DNA from 2 places in the Roseovarius sp. A46 genome. Region 1 is predicted to be linked to the other one. Evidence: riboswitches for the same ligand, from Rfam matches in the RefSeq annotation. Region 1 holds a riboswitch; the other holds the start of a gene.
What was found. A riboswitch is a leader RNA that binds a small molecule or an ion and turns the genes downstream of it on or off. The one in region 1 is predicted to bind cobalamin.
Positions count from the first base shown of each region.

Region 2: another riboswitch for cobalamin. It lies ahead of C6W92_RS09480 (hypothetical protein); the one in region 1 lies ahead of C6W92_RS04920 (TonB-dependent receptor).

Region 1 is NZ_PVWS01000006.1:32,457-39,717, reverse strand. Features, by position in the region: gene C6W92_RS04935 (ETC complex I subunit) at 1-154, opposite strand, end outside; gene C6W92_RS04930 (ABC transporter transmembrane domain-containing protein) at 228-2,024, opposite strand; gene C6W92_RS04925 (NnrU family protein) at 2,106-2,777, opposite strand; cobalamin riboswitch at 2,878-3,087, shown strand; gene C6W92_RS04920 (TonB-dependent receptor) at 3,225-5,036, shown strand; gene C6W92_RS04915 (ABC transporter substrate-binding protein) at 5,023-5,850, shown strand; gene C6W92_RS04910 (iron ABC transporter permease) at 5,847-6,830, shown strand; gene C6W92_RS04905 (ABC transporter ATP-binding protein) at 6,827-7,261, shown strand, end outside.
Region 2 is NZ_PVWS01000015.1:5,175-12,435, forward strand. Features, by position in the region: gene C6W92_RS09455 (asparaginase) at 1-840, opposite strand, end outside; gene C6W92_RS09460 (invasion associated locus B family protein) at 1,046-1,570, shown strand; gene C6W92_RS09465 (mucoidy inhibitor MuiA family protein) at 1,582-3,138, opposite strand; gene C6W92_RS09470 (L,D-transpeptidase family protein) at 3,307-3,801, opposite strand; gene C6W92_RS09475 (DUF1127 domain-containing protein) at 4,098-4,322, shown strand; gene C6W92_RS09480 (hypothetical protein) at 4,551-4,838, opposite strand; cobalamin riboswitch at 4,931-5,132, opposite strand; gene C6W92_RS09485 (heavy metal translocating P-type ATPase) at 5,259-7,261, shown strand, end outside.

The DNA.
Region 1 (7,261 bases):
GCACCTGCGCCTGCGTGTCGGCATTCGAGGTCCACCCCATCAGCGGGTCAATCTCCCGCGCAGACTCGGACACGAATTCCAGCACCCATTTCTGCGTGTTGGCCACGCCCGATTGCGTGGCGGTCCGGGCGGGTTTGTAGATGCGTGCGCGCATGGGCGTCTCCGATCTGATGTCCTAGATGTTATCCCAGATTGCGGGGCCTTGGGCAAGGGACCGTTCGCCGCGCTTAGGCCGCGGCGCCATCGGTGAATTGCAGCCGCGCCAGCCGTGCGTAAAGCCCGTTTTCCGCGACGAGACTGTCATGCGTTCCCTGCGCCACGATCCGGCCCTGATCCATCACCACGATGCGGTCGGCCTTCTTCACCGTCGCAAGGCGGTGCGCCACGATGATCGTGGTGCGCGTCTGCGCCATCGCCTCGACGGCGGTCTGCACCGCGCGCTCGCTCTCGGCGTCGAGCGCGCTCGTAGCCTCATCCAGCAACAGAACGGGCGCGTCGCGCAGGATCGCGCGGGCGATGGCGATGCGCTGTTTCTGCCCACCCGACAGCATCACGCCACGCTCGCCCAGATAGGTGTCGTAGCCCTGCGGCAGACGCGCGATGAAATCATCTGCGTGGGCGGCGCGGGCGGCCGCCTCGATCTCGGCATCGCTGGCCTCAGGCCGGCCGAAACGGATGTTCTCGCGCGCCGAGGCGGCAAAGATCGCTGGCTCCTGCGGCACCAGCGCCAACGCCTGGCGGTACTCGTGCCGCGCCATCTCTGCGAGCGCCACGCCATCGAGCGTGATGCGCCCCTCCTCCGGGTCGTAGAACCGCAGGATCAACTGGATCACGCTGGTTTTGCCCGCTCCCGACGGGCCGACCAGCGCCACCGTCTCGCCGGGCTTGATCGACAGGCTGAAATCGTCGAGCGCCGGGGTCTCGGGCCGCGCCGGATAGGCAAAGCGCACGCCCTCGAACGCGATCGCGCCGCGCACCGGCTGCGGCACGGGCACCGGTGCCGCAGGGTCCCGGACCGGGTCGTCTGCATGCAGCAGATCGACCAGCCGCTCGGTCGCGCCCGCCGCGCGCTGCAACTCGCCCCAGATTTCCGACAGCGCCGCCACCGCGCCCGCCACCATCACCGCGTAGATCACGAACTGCACGAGGCTGCCGGCGCTCATCTCACCTGCCCGCACGTCCCGTGCGCCGATCCACAACACGCCGACGATCCCGGTGAAGACGAGGAAGATCACGATCACGGTCATCAGCGCGCGGGTATTCACGCGGCGGCGCGCGACCTCGAAACTACGTTCGGTCACATCGCCGAACCGCGCCCGGCTCTCGCGCTCATGGGTGAATGCCTGCACCGTCTGCACCGACAAAAGAGCCTCGGAGGCGTTGCCGGAACTGTTGGCGATCCAGTCCTGGTTCTCGCGGCTGAGTACGCGCATCTTCCGACCCAGAAACAGGATCGGCACGACCACCAGCGGCACGATCAACAGCACGAGACCCGTCAGCTTGGCCGAGGTCAGCAGCATCAGTACCATGCCGCCCGAGAACAGCAGCAGATTGCGTAACGCGATGGACACGGACGAGCCGATGACAGACAGGATGAGTGTGGTGTCGGTGGTGATCCGGCTCAGAACCTCGCCGGTCATCACCCGCTCGTAAAAGGCCGGGCTCATTCCGATCACCCGGTTGAACACCGCCTTGCGGATATCGGCCACCACCCGCTCGCCCAGCCGCGACACCAGCAGGTAGCGCAGCCCGGTGCCCAGCGCCAGCAACGCCGCAATAACGAGCGCCGCGCCGAAATATTGATCAAGCAGCGCGCCATCCTCGCCGCCGAAATTGTCCACCACCCGGCGCACCGCCATCGGCAGCATCAGCGCCACTGCGGCGGTTAGCACCAACGCCGAGACGGCAGCGGCCAGCAGCTTGCGGTAGGGACGCAGGAACGGCCACAGCTCGGCCAGCGCGCGTACGCGCTTTGATTTCTCGCGATCCAGCAGATCGGCGCCGTTCTCGGCCTTGCGCACCATTCCCGACTACTCCCTCTCGTTCGCACCGGTTCTTGGCGAGTGCGGCGCGCGGGGTCAAGTGCCCCGAATGGTCGCAGGGGCTCACGGCAGGGGCGAAACGCCGATGACCAACGGGTGAAGCGCGACCAGCCCGGCAAACGCCGCAAGCCCCAGCCCCAGCCGGGCAACACCGCCACGGACCGAGGCCGGGCGCGGCGGCCACGCCGGCACGGCGCGCCGCGCCGCGTCTAGCCGCTCCCACTCGGGCCCGAGTGCCTGCTTGCGGCGGCGGTCCACGATGCGCTGCCCCAGCATCGCGAACCCCGCGAAAAGACCGAAGAGCGCCACATGTGCCAGATCGCCATTGGGCACCATATGCCCGCCCGCCCACAGCGCCAGCGCCACCAGCAGCGGATGGCGCGTGTAGCGCAGGATGCCGGGGCGCGCGGCATCGAACCCGGCTCCCGCACGACCGCCAAAGGAAAACGGGTTGGGCCGCCGGATGGCCAGCGCCGCCAGCACGCAGGCTGCGAGCATCGCGAGCAACGTCACATGCTTCTGCCACGCGGCCCAACCCCAGAGCGGCACATGGGGCGCGCGCCCCGCCGCCATCAACACCCAGTAAAGCACCCCCAGCGACAGCGCCGAGTAGCCCAACGCAAACCCCCGCTGACCGAATCGCGCCACCAGGGCCGATTTCACGCGCGGCCGCAGCGGCAGCGTATGGCTGAGGAAAAACACCGCCAGCGCCACCACATACTCGGCCCAGCCCATGACCCGCACCCTTTCGAAATCCACTTGGCGGCGCAGGGATACCGCGCGCGTGCGGCGCGCGGCAAGCGCGATTTACACTTGCGCGAATCTGACTTCAGGCGTAACGCGGGGCTGCTTCGGTCCGGGAAAATACCCCGGTAATAGGGAATACGGTGCGATCCGATCATCGGATCAAATCCGTGACTGCCCCCGCAACTGTAAGCGGTGAGCGAGGCCGGAAAAATGCCACTGCACCCGAGCGGGGTGTGGGAAGGTTCGGCCAAGCGATGACCCGCAAGTCAGGAGACCTGCCGAAGTGATCACCCTATCCGGGCGCGGGGCGCGCCGTGGATAACGGACCTTTTCCGTAGTGGTGGCACTTTCACCGTCTGCGGAGAGGCATGTCCTTTTCCAACGACCGACCCGATGGACAACACGATGCCGACAACCGGTATTGGGGGACATGACATGAGATATCTCGTAACCTGCGCGCTCTGCGCTCTCGCCACAGCCCCGGCCCTCGCACAGGAGGGCTTCGATCTCGACACGATCACCGTGATCGCCAACCAGACCCAGACCGCGCTCGAGCGCAGCGGCTCCACCGTCGAGGTGTTGCCCGCCGAGGAGGTGCGTGACGCACCCACCGCGCGATTGGGCGATTTCCTGACCTTCCAGCCGGGCATCTCCGCCTCGGCCAACGGCCCGCTCGGCACCACCTCGACCGTGCGCATTCGCGGCCTCGGCGGGGCCTACGTGCCGGTGCTCATCGACGGTATCGACGTGACCGACCCCGCCTCGAGCGGCGGCGGCTTCGATTTCGGCGGGCTGACCAATGCGGGGCTCGGCCGGATCGAGGTGCTCAAGGGCTCGCAATCTGCGCGCTTCGGGCTCAACGCCGTGGGCGGCGTCATCAATATCCAGAGCCTGCGCCCCACCGAGGACGGCGTCCACGGCTTTGCCGAAGTCGAGGCCGGAAGCTACGATTTCCGCCGCGGCGTATTCGGCCTCACCGCGCGCACCGACCGCACCGATCTTGCCTTCAGCTTCAGCCGAACAGAGACCGACGGCTTTTCCGCCTCCGCTGCGGGCTCCGAGCCGGACGGCTCCGAAGCGCGCCGGGCCAATCTTTACCTGCGCCACCAGTTCACGGACACGTTCGCCGCCGGGCTGAGCGCGCTCCACATCGACAGCGACGCCGAGTTCGACGAGTTCGGCGGCGACGGGACAGCACCCTTTGACGAGTTCAACACCAGCGAGGCTCACGGCGCGCGTGCCTTTGCCGAGCTCGCCACCGGGGCCTTCGAGCACGAATTGGCACTGAGCTATTTCGAGAGCGACCGCACCTCCTTCTCCAACGGTTTCGCCACGCCATTCGAAGGCGAGCGCCAGCGCATCGACTACCGCGGCAGCTATGATTCTGGCGGCATCTGGTCGGTCAACTTCGGGGCGGACTACACCGAGGAAGAAGATCTCAACCTCGCCATCGACATCACCGGCGTGCAGGGCGAGGTGCTGCTCGCCCCCACCGACGCGGTGGATATCGCCCTCTCCGTGCGCCACGACGACCATTCGGAGTTTTCCGGCGAATGGTCCTCGCGCGCCGCGCTCGCGTGGCGGATCCAAGAGGATTTGATCCTGCGCGCTTCGGCCTCAGACGGGTTCCGCGCGCCCACTCTGGTGCAGCTCGACCCGTTCTTCGGCAACCCGAATTTCCAGCCCGAGACCAGCGAAAGCTACGACCTCGGGATCGAGAAGCGGTTCGAGGGCGACGATTTCGTCCGCGCCACGCTGTTTCGCACGGATATCGACAACCAGATATTCTTCGATGGCACCTCGACCCGCTGTCCCAGCGGATTCGGCTGTTTCGAGACCGGCGATTTCAAGGGCAAGGGGATCGAGCTTTCGGGACAGGTGGCGATCAACGCCTTCCTGACCCTAACCGGTGCCTACACCTATACCGATGCCGAGCAGAACGGTGCCGCCGCGGCGCGCGTGCCCGAACACGACGTGGCCATCGGCCTCGGCGCCGCGATCTCGCCCCGGCTCGACGCGCAGTTCACGGTTCAGCATATTGGCGGCGTGACGCCGTCGCCCTTTGCCCCGGCGGCGAACAAGGTGGGCGACTACACGCTCTTCCACGTCAACGCCACATACCGGGTCACCGACAGCGTCGATGCCCTGCTCCGCGTGGAAAACCTCTTCGACGAGGATTACGAGACGGCTGGCGGGTTCAATACGCCTGGCCGCGCGGCCTATGCGGGGCTGCGTGCGTCTTTCTAGGCTCATAGCCCTTGGCCTGGCCCTCGCGCTCGCGGGGGCCTCGGTCAGCGCTGGCCCGGCTCCTGCCCGTGTCGTGTCGATCAACCTGTGCACCGATCAGTTGGCGATGATGCTGGCCGCCCCCGGACAGCTCGTCTCGGTCTCCGAGCTGGCCGCCGATCCGCACAGCTCAGCGATGGCCCGCGAGGCCCGCGCCTACAAGGCCAACCACGGTCGCGCCGAGGAGGTCTACCTGCTCGATCCCGACCTCGTGCTGGCCGGGGCCTATACCGATCCCGCCACGGTGGGAATGCTGCGTCGGGTGGGGTTGCGCGTGGTGCAGTTCGACACCGTGAAATCTCTCGACGACACCCGCGCACTGATCGCAAAAATGGCGCGCGTGCTGGGCCACGAAGAGGCCGGCGCGGCGCTCATTGCCGAATTTGACGCGCGGCTAAAGACGCTGCGCGCAGGAGAGACGACCCACAGCGCCGCGCTCTACCACCCCAACGGCTACAGCCTGGGCAACGGCACGCTTGCGGACGACATCCTGCGCGCTGCCGGATTCAGCAATGTCGCGCGCGAACTGGGCTTGCGGGGCGGCGGCACGGTGCCGCTGGAGCGGCTGGTCATGGCCGCGCCCGACCTGCTCATCCGCGGCACGCCCTTGCCCGGCGCCTCGCGATCCGAGGCGGTGATGACCCACCCGGCCCTCGCCGCCCTCACCGCCGACACCGCTGGCTTGCGCATCACTTCGCCTGACTGGATCTGCGGCACGCCACACGTGCTGGACGCGGTGGAAACGCTCGTCACCGCGCGGGAGGGGCTGCAATGAAACCTCTCGCGCTCGGCCTCTCGGCGCTCGCGACCGCCCTGTTCCTCGCCTCGCTCAGCGTGGGGCCCGCGCACATCGGCGCGCTTGATGGTCTGTCGGCGCTGATCCTTGGCGGCGACGGTCCCGAACCGCTGGTGATGCGCGAAATACGCCTGCCCCGCGCGCTTCTCGGCGTGATGATCGGGGCGAGCCTCGGGCTCTCGGGTGCCGCGCTTCAGGGCTACCTGCGCAACCCGCTGGCCGAGCCGGGACTGATCGGCGTGTCGGGCAGCGCCGCGCTGGGCGCGGTGCTGGCCATCCATACCGGCCTCGCCGCCGTCACCACGCTCGCCCTGCCGGTGGCGGCGTTGGTGGGCGCGGGCACCGGCGTGCTGCTGATCCTGCTGCTGGCGGGGCCGCGCGGCGGGTCGATCACGCTGATCCTCGCGGGGATCGCCATCTCGGCACTCGCCGCGGCGCTCACCTCGCTGGTGCTCAACCTCTCGCCCAACCCCTATGCCGCCTCGGAAATCGTGTTCTGGATGATGGGCTCGCTCGCTGACCGCTCAATGACCCATGTCTGGCTCGCGGCTCCGCTGATGCTGGCGGGCGGGGTGGCGCTCCTGACGCTGGGGCGCGGGCTCGACGCGCTCACGCTGGGCGAGGACGCGGCCGAGGCAATGGGGCTGCGTCTCGCGCGCCTGCGGCTCACGCTGGTGCTGGGCACCGCGGCGATGGTCGGTGCGGCGGTGGCGGTGGCCGGCGCCATCGGCTTCGTCGGCCTCGTGGTGCCGCACCTCCTGCGCCCCCTCGTCGGCGCGCGGCCATCGCGGCTCCTCTGGGCCTCGGGCCTGGGCGGCGCAGCGATGGTACTCGCCGCCGATATCGCCGTGCGCCTAGTCCTGCCCGAGCGCGACCTGAAACTCGGTGTGCTCACCGCCATCGTCGGTGCGCCGCTCTTCCTCCACCTCATCTACAAAACGCGGGGAGGACAGGCATGACCCTGCTTTCCCTGCGTGATCTCTCGGTGCGCCTGCGCGGGCGGTCGATACTCACGGACGTCACCCTCGACGTGGAGGCTGGCGAGTTCATCGGCCTCATCGGCCCCAACGGCGCGGGCAAGACCACGCTCATGCGCGCGGCCCTCGGCCTGCTGCCGCACGAGGGCACAAGCAGCCTCGCGGCCCTGCCGCCGGCGGCACGCGGGCGGGCTGCGGCGTGGATGCCGCAGGCGCGCGACATTGCCTGGCCGGTCACGGTGGAGACACTGGTCGCGCTGGGGCGGACGCCGCATGTCAGCGGCTGGCAGGGGATGGGGCCGCAGGATCGCGCCCACGTGGACTCCGCGCTCGAAACGATGGGGCTTGAGCACCTCCGCCACCGCACCGCGACGCGGCTCTCGGGAGGCGAGCAGGCGATGGCCCTCATCGCC
Region 2 (7,261 bases), on a different contig from region 1:
CGTGCCGCCGTCGGCGATCTTTAGCGCGACGCCGAGGCCCCGCCGCGGAAGGATCGCGATATAGAACGCCTCCGCCCCGGTCTTGAGCGCCACCGGCTCCGAGCAGGCACGCATCAACTCGGTGCAGGCCCGCCCCTCGCCCGCCACCAGATCAGGATGAGCCACCATCGCCTGCCATAGCCTGCGGGCGGCGCGTTCCTCGGCGGTGGCCTCGCCCGCGCTCGCATACCACGCCATCGCCCGCGCCATCGCCCGCAGCGTGGTGGCCGGATTGGGGGCAGAACAGCCGTCGATCCCGAAATAGGGCGAGGATTGGTCGGTAACGGTCTCGAACGCCTCCATCACCGCGCGCTGCACCGGGTGGTCGGGTTCGACATAGTCGGGGCCGCCACCGAGATGCCGGTTGAGGGTGAGAAACCCGGCATGCTTGCCGGAACAGTTGTTATGCACCTGACAAGGCGTACCACCCGAACAAAGCAGCGCATCATGCGCGGCCTTGTCCCACGGCATATGCGCGCCGCAGCGGAAATCATCGTCGCCGTGACCTATCCCGGCAATCCAGCGGCCCACCCTGTCGGTATGGATCGCCGCGCCGCTATGCGACGCGCAGGCCAGCGCCAGATGTTCGGGCGTCAGCCCCGCCGCGTCCGCCGCCCCCGAAGCCACCAGCGGTAGCGCCTGGATCATCTTGGCCGAGGAGCGCGGCAGCACCACCTCGTCGGGGTTACCCCATGCCTCGACGATTTCGCCTCGCGCATCGCAGATCACGGCGTGACCGAGGTGAACGCTCTCGGGGCGCGGTCCGCGCCAAACTTCGGCAAGGGGAACGGGGTGGGTCATGCGTGGTCTCCGGTCTGCGCGCCCGGCGCGGGAAGAGGCCACACGATTCGCGGAGACCCGCCAATTCCGCCTTTCACTTCCCGTCCAATTCGCGCTAGTCTCGATGCGTCGAACGTGGATCGGTCGCACAATACAACAGGCCTGTAAAGGGCGGCGGCCGGTCGAAAGATTGAGGCTGGGACGGCTTGGAGGCTGGAACATGATGATGGGACTTGCACGAGGCCTCGCCCTTGCACTGGCATGTGCGGCGGCGACGACGACCACTGCGCAGGACACGAGCACGAATCAGGTGGCGACGAACACGGCATGGAGCGTGTTCGAAGATACCGATCCGCGCGAATGCTGGGCGGTTTCGGCCCCCACCGAGACAGTGAACACCCGCGATGGCCGCGTGGTGGCGGTGCGGCGCGGCGATATTCTGCTGATGACCTTCTTTCGCCCCGCTGCCGACGTGCAGGGGCAGATCACCTTCACCGGCGGCTATCCCTTCGCAAAGGGCTCGACCGTGAACCTGCGCATCGGTGACGACAGCTTCGAGCTGTTCAGCGAAGGCGAATGGGCATGGCCCGCCACCGTAGAGGATGACGCGAAGATCCTCGCGGCAATGAAGCGCGGGATTGACGCGGTACTCACCGCCCGCTCCACGCGTGGCACCCAGACCAAGGACACCTTTTCGCTTCTGGGCTACACCGCCGCAGTCGAAGAGGCGGAGAAGCGCTGTAGCGGCTGACCGCCGCCACCTCAGCGCAGCACCTTGCCCTCGGGCCAGCTCATCTGCGTATCGAGGGTGATGGTGCGCTGCGCACCCGCCTCCAGGTCGAACCGCCAGGCGAGGATGCCCCGTTTGTCCTCGACGTCGGTCTCGTCGGGATCGGGCCGCGCATTCCACGTGATGCGCAGGTCGTCCTGCTCGGACACCGGCACACGGTCGAGCACGGTGACCGGCCAGCTCTCGCCGGTGAGGTTCTCGACGGTGATCTCCACCGTCTCGCGGCGCTCGCTGGCACGGTTGATGAGGCCGCGATCCCCCTCCGAGCGCGTCTTGACGACGCGCTTCAGCGTCAGCCCCTCGATCGGCCCGAACGAGAGCGCCATCTCCGCGCCCGCCGCGGCAAAGGGCAGCCAGCGCTGCCCGACATAGCGCCCGTCGAGATAGAAGCGCGCCTCGGACGTGGGCAGGATCACATCCTCGTTCGAATTGGTCACCCGCGCCATGAGGAAGGCGGTCTCGTCCACCAGTGGCACCGCCCGCGCCCTGATCTCTGCGTCGGCCTCGATGGGCGACAGCATGAGCCGCACCCGGTCTGCCCCGGTGGCGACGCTCACCGGCGCGGGATAGGCGTAGCGCACCGACAGCCCGTCGAACTCGGGCCGCGCCATGTCGGCCTCGGCCGCCGCGGCGGCGGGCGCGGCCATCTCCATCAGCGCGCCTTCACCCTTCACCCGGGGCATCGGGCGGATCTCGTCGGGATCGCCGAGCCGCGGGATCCACGGGTGGATCTCGCCCGGCGCGCCCTGCTGCGCCGGACGCCGGGTCGAGAGGGTGAGCGCGATGTCGCGCCAATTTTCGCCGGTCTCCTGCCGCACGAAGGCCCCGCGCTCGATCCGCACCTGGCCCTCGTCACGCGCAAGGTGCAGATCGTAGAGCGGCTGCCAGCCCGCCTGCGGCACCGTGTAGCTGACGGTGAGCTGCCCCTCGGTGGCCGCGTCGGCGCGGATGGCGACAGCGAGCAGGGCGCGCGGCCCGGTCTCGGGCACCAGCGCCTTCAGCGCCTGCCGCGCGCGCGACAGCTTCTCCACCAGGTCCTTGAGCGCGCGCTCGGCGGCATCGGCACGGCGCTCGGCCCCGGTCTCGGCGCGGCGTGCCTCCAGCGTCTCGCGCCCGATCATCGCCACCAGATCGCCCAGCGTGGCCGGCTCCTGCGCCGCCAGCCCCTCGGCCTTGCCGATGCCGTCGAGAAAGCGCAGCCGCGCCCGGGCCGCATCGGCCTCCAGCCGGATATCGGCCACCTCGGCACGGCCAGCACGCAGCGCCTCCTCCAGACGCTCGACCTCGGCCCGCGCGGCCTGCACCTTGGCGTCGTCCTCGGCCTGCCGTGGTGGCACGTAATCCTCGCGTGTGCGCACACCACCCAGCCGCGCGCCGTCCAGCGCCACCCGTACCGACGCCAGCGGCGTGTCGCGCGGCAGGTCGGTGAGGATCAGCTCATGCTCTCCGGCGGGGGTCGAAAACGCCGCCTCGCGGGTGACGGTCGCACCCTCTGGATAGACGGTCGCGGCGCTCACCCGACTGGTCACAGCCAAGTCATCGGCCAGCACCGGGGAAGCAACAAGAACAAGCGAAAGGGCAAGGGACACGCCGCGCATGGGAAACCTCCAATCAGCTTCTGTGATACTTGGGTGTTTCGGGAACAGAGCGCAAGCGCGACGGCGCGCCCAGGGAACCGGGGACTGTTCCGGCCCCTTCTACCGCACGATCAGCCGCGTCCCGTGGCAGATGCCCGCCGCTATTCGGCGCAGGTGATCGGGTCGCAGCGCGATGCAGCCCGCGGTCGGATAGCCCGGCCTGCGCCAGCGATGCACGAAGATGCACGACCCACGCCCGCGCGCGGCGCGGGGCCAGTTCCAGTCGGTCACGATCACGAGGTCATAGAGCGGATCGGCGCGGCGCAAGACCTCATGACTGTGCGGATAGGGCGCGCGTACCATGAGGTTGTAATCCTCGTGGTCGGGATCGTCGGACCACAGATCGCCGGGCCTGATCGGCAGCGCCCAGTTGGCGGGCCGCGCCATGCGGTCGGGACGGTAGAGCATCCCGACAATGCGATGGATGCCGGCAGGCGTCGCACCATCGCCCTCGCGCTTGGCACCCGATATGCCGCCGCGCCCGATCGTGCAGGGATAACGCCGCCCGCCAAAGCGTAGACCGGTGGGGGTGAGAACGAGGTCGTTTGGTGTCATGCCCCTTTGCTACCATGTGCGGCCGCCCGATCCAGATATTTTCGCCGCGAACATCACACGCATGCCGCATCGCCGCAGAGCGAAATCTTCAAATGGTGCGCAGAATGGCATCAGTTAGCGATGAAAAGATATGCGTTTGCCTGACGTTAGGTCACTTTCTGCCATGCGTTTTCTGCATGGCAGAAATGTTCAAGCTGGTATTGTGCACGCGCAGAAAGAAGCTATCTTTGCATCAACCGGGGCCAAACAGAGTGGCTTCGAACAGCTAAAGCGAAGAAAATCGCAAGGGAAAGAACATGGCACGGTCGATCGTAACGCAATATGGCACAGCAGGCACGGCGTGGGGCGAGCTTCGCAACACCGTTCGCGCCGCAGCGCAGCGTGTCGCAGCCTTTATCGCCTACCGCCGCACGGTGCGCGAGCTTTCCGAGCTGAGCAACCGCGATCTGGCCGACCTTGGCCTGCATCGCAGCGAAATTCGCCGGGTCGCGCGCGACTCGGTATACGGCGCACGGCGCTGAACGGAATACGGTTGCGCCTCTCCTCCTCCCTGGCGCATCCGTGACGGTCGCGGGCTCTCTCTCCTCCTCCCAAGAGCCCGGGACCGAACGACAGGGTCGCGAAAACGATCCTGAAAGATAGCTGACGGTCTCCTCCTCCTCCCTGAGGCCCGACGCGAAAGAGAACGGCGGCACCCTCCTCCTCCCTGGTGTCGCCGTTTTCCTTTTCTGCCGCCCTGCCCCGAGATGTCAGTTGAGCCATCGTGCGCGCTTTGCCCGCGCGGCGCGGCGGCCTGCATAGCAGGCTCGGGCAGGCGTACCAGCCTCGCGGACACAGCCAACGAAGGCCCGCGCCGCCGGGCTTTGCGCGTCACGGGCGGCCTGCGTGTCGAGCGCGTCGCGCGCCATCCGCGCGGTGAGCGGGCCGGGCGTGGCAAACACCCATTCCAGAAAACCCAGCCGCGCGGCGGCCATCGCTTGCGCACCCTCAGCCGGGCTTTCCTCGAGGGCGTCGATGATTCGGTCAAAATCCGTCATGCTTCATTCTCCCCGACCGCACCCCGGGCCGGATGGGGCAGTGGGCGGGGCGATGGCGCGCGGGCACGCACAAACGCCCGCATCGCCCACCGCGATTCGACGTGGATCATGGCTGGTTTCCGGGCTTGGGTGACGGGCTGTCGGCCCATGCGCGAGGCACCTTCCCGGGCTGTCTTCGGCCCAGTGGCGTAACGCCTCGTCGCCCTCCCTTACCGTTGCGGGGGCAGCGCCGGAGTCGCACCGGCTTCCCAATTCTCCGCCCCGAGGGGCGGCACCATGATGCAGGCAGGCTAACACCGAGCCCCGCGCCCGCAAGCGCAAAGGCGAAGATCGCGGATCGAAAAGCGGCACGACCCTTGACCTTCCAGTAGCGGGAATCTCTATGTCACGATCAGACACTTGGAAAAACGGAGAGCCGGGATGACCGGGACACGGCAAATCAGGATTTTCCTCGACGGGCTGACCTGCGCGGGCTGCGTGCGACGGACCGAAGAGGCGCTTTCCGCGGTCGAGGGCGTAATGCACGCCGACGTCAACCTCGCGGATGCCTCGGCGCGAATAGAGACCTTGGGCTCAGTCCCGCTGCGCAAAATCGCGGCAGCGCTCGACCGCGCGGGGTACCCCATGCGCAAGGCAGAGACGGTGCTCTCGGTGGACAAGATGTCCTGCGCATCCTGCGTGGGCCGGGTCGAGGCGGCGCTCGCCGACCTGCCGGGCGTGCTCGACGTGCGGGTAAACCTCGCCACCGAGAGCGCGCGGGTGATCCATGCCGAGGGCATGGTCACGGCACGCGATCTGGCCGTAGCCGCCGGCGAAGCGGGCTATCCGGCCACCCCCGCGCAGGGCGGTGAATCGCGCGACGCGACCGCGCGCAAGACAGACGAAGCGCGCAAAATGGCGCGGCGCACGGGTCTGGCGGCGGTGCTGGCGCTGCCGGTCTTCGTACTGGAAATGGGTGGCCACGCCATCCCCGCGCTGCACACGCTGATCGCCGACACGGTGGGGATGCAGGCAAGCTGGATTCTGCAGTTCGTGCTCACAACGCTGGTTCTGGCCGGACCGGGCCGCGGCTTCTACCGCACGGGTATCCCGGCGCTCCTGCGCGGCGCGCCGGACATGAACAGTCTCGTGGCGCTCGGGACCGGGGCCGCCTATGGCTACTCGGTGGTGGCAACCTTCCTGCCCGGCGTCCTGCCCGAGGCGGTGCGCGCCGTCTATTTCGAGGCAGCGGCGGTGATCGTGGTGCTGATCCTGCTGGGCCGCTGGCTGGAGGCGCGCGCCAAGGGCCGGACCGGCGCGGCGATCGAGCGGTTGATGGGCCTGCAGGCACGCACTGCGCGGGTGATGCGCGACGGCACGGCCGAAGAGGTAGAGATCGACGCCATCGTGCCCGGCGATATCGTGCTCGTGCGCCCCGGAGAGCGTATCCCTGTGGATGGTGAGGTAACCGAGGGCAGCGCCCATGTCGACGAGAGCATGATCACCGGCGAGCCGGTCCCGGTGGCCAAGGACCCCGGAGACGCAGTGACCGGCGGCACGGTCAACGGCGCGGGCAGCCTCATGCTGCGCGCCACGCGGGTGGGGGCCGATACCACGCTGGCGCAGATCATCCGCATGGTCGAAGAGGCGCAGGGCGCCAAGCTGCCGATTCAGGGCATGGTGGACCGGATCACGTTGTGGTTCGTTCCCGCGGTCATGGCCGTGGCGGCGCTGACGGTGGCTGTGTGGCTCGCGGTCGGCCCGGACCCCGCGCTGACGCTGGCGCTGGTGGCGGGGGTGTCGGTGCTCATCATCGCCTGTCCCTGCGCGATGGGGCTGGCGACGCCCACCTCGATCATGGTGGGCACCGGGCGCGCGGCCGACATGGGCGTGCTGTTCCGCAAGGGCGACGCGCTTCAGGCGCTGGCGGGGGTCAGAACGGTGGCACTCGACAAGACCGGGACCGTGACCGAGGGCCACCCCGAGATGACCGACCTGGTGCTGGCCGAGGGGATGGACCGGGCCGAGGTGCTGCGGCTGGTCGCCGCGGTCGAGGCGCGCTCGGAGCACCCGGTCGCCGATGCCATCGCGCGCGCCGCCCGTGCCGAAGGGGCGGAGATGGTGGAGGTGACCCAGTTCGAGACGATCACCGGCCACGGCGTGCGGGCGCAGGTCGCGGGGCGCGACGTGCTGGTGGGGGCCGACCGGCTGATGACGCGCGAGAATATCGACACCGCGCCCCTCGCCCGGACCGAGGCCGACCTCGCTGCGCGCGGGCGCACGGCGCTCTTTGCCGCGATCGACGGGCGGCTCGCCGCCGTGATCGCGGTCGCCGACCCCGTGAAGCCGTCGAGCGTGGCGGCCATCGCCGCCCTGCGCGGGGCAGGGCTGCGCGTGGTGATGCTGACCGGCGACAAGCGCGAGACGGCAGAGGCCATCGCCCG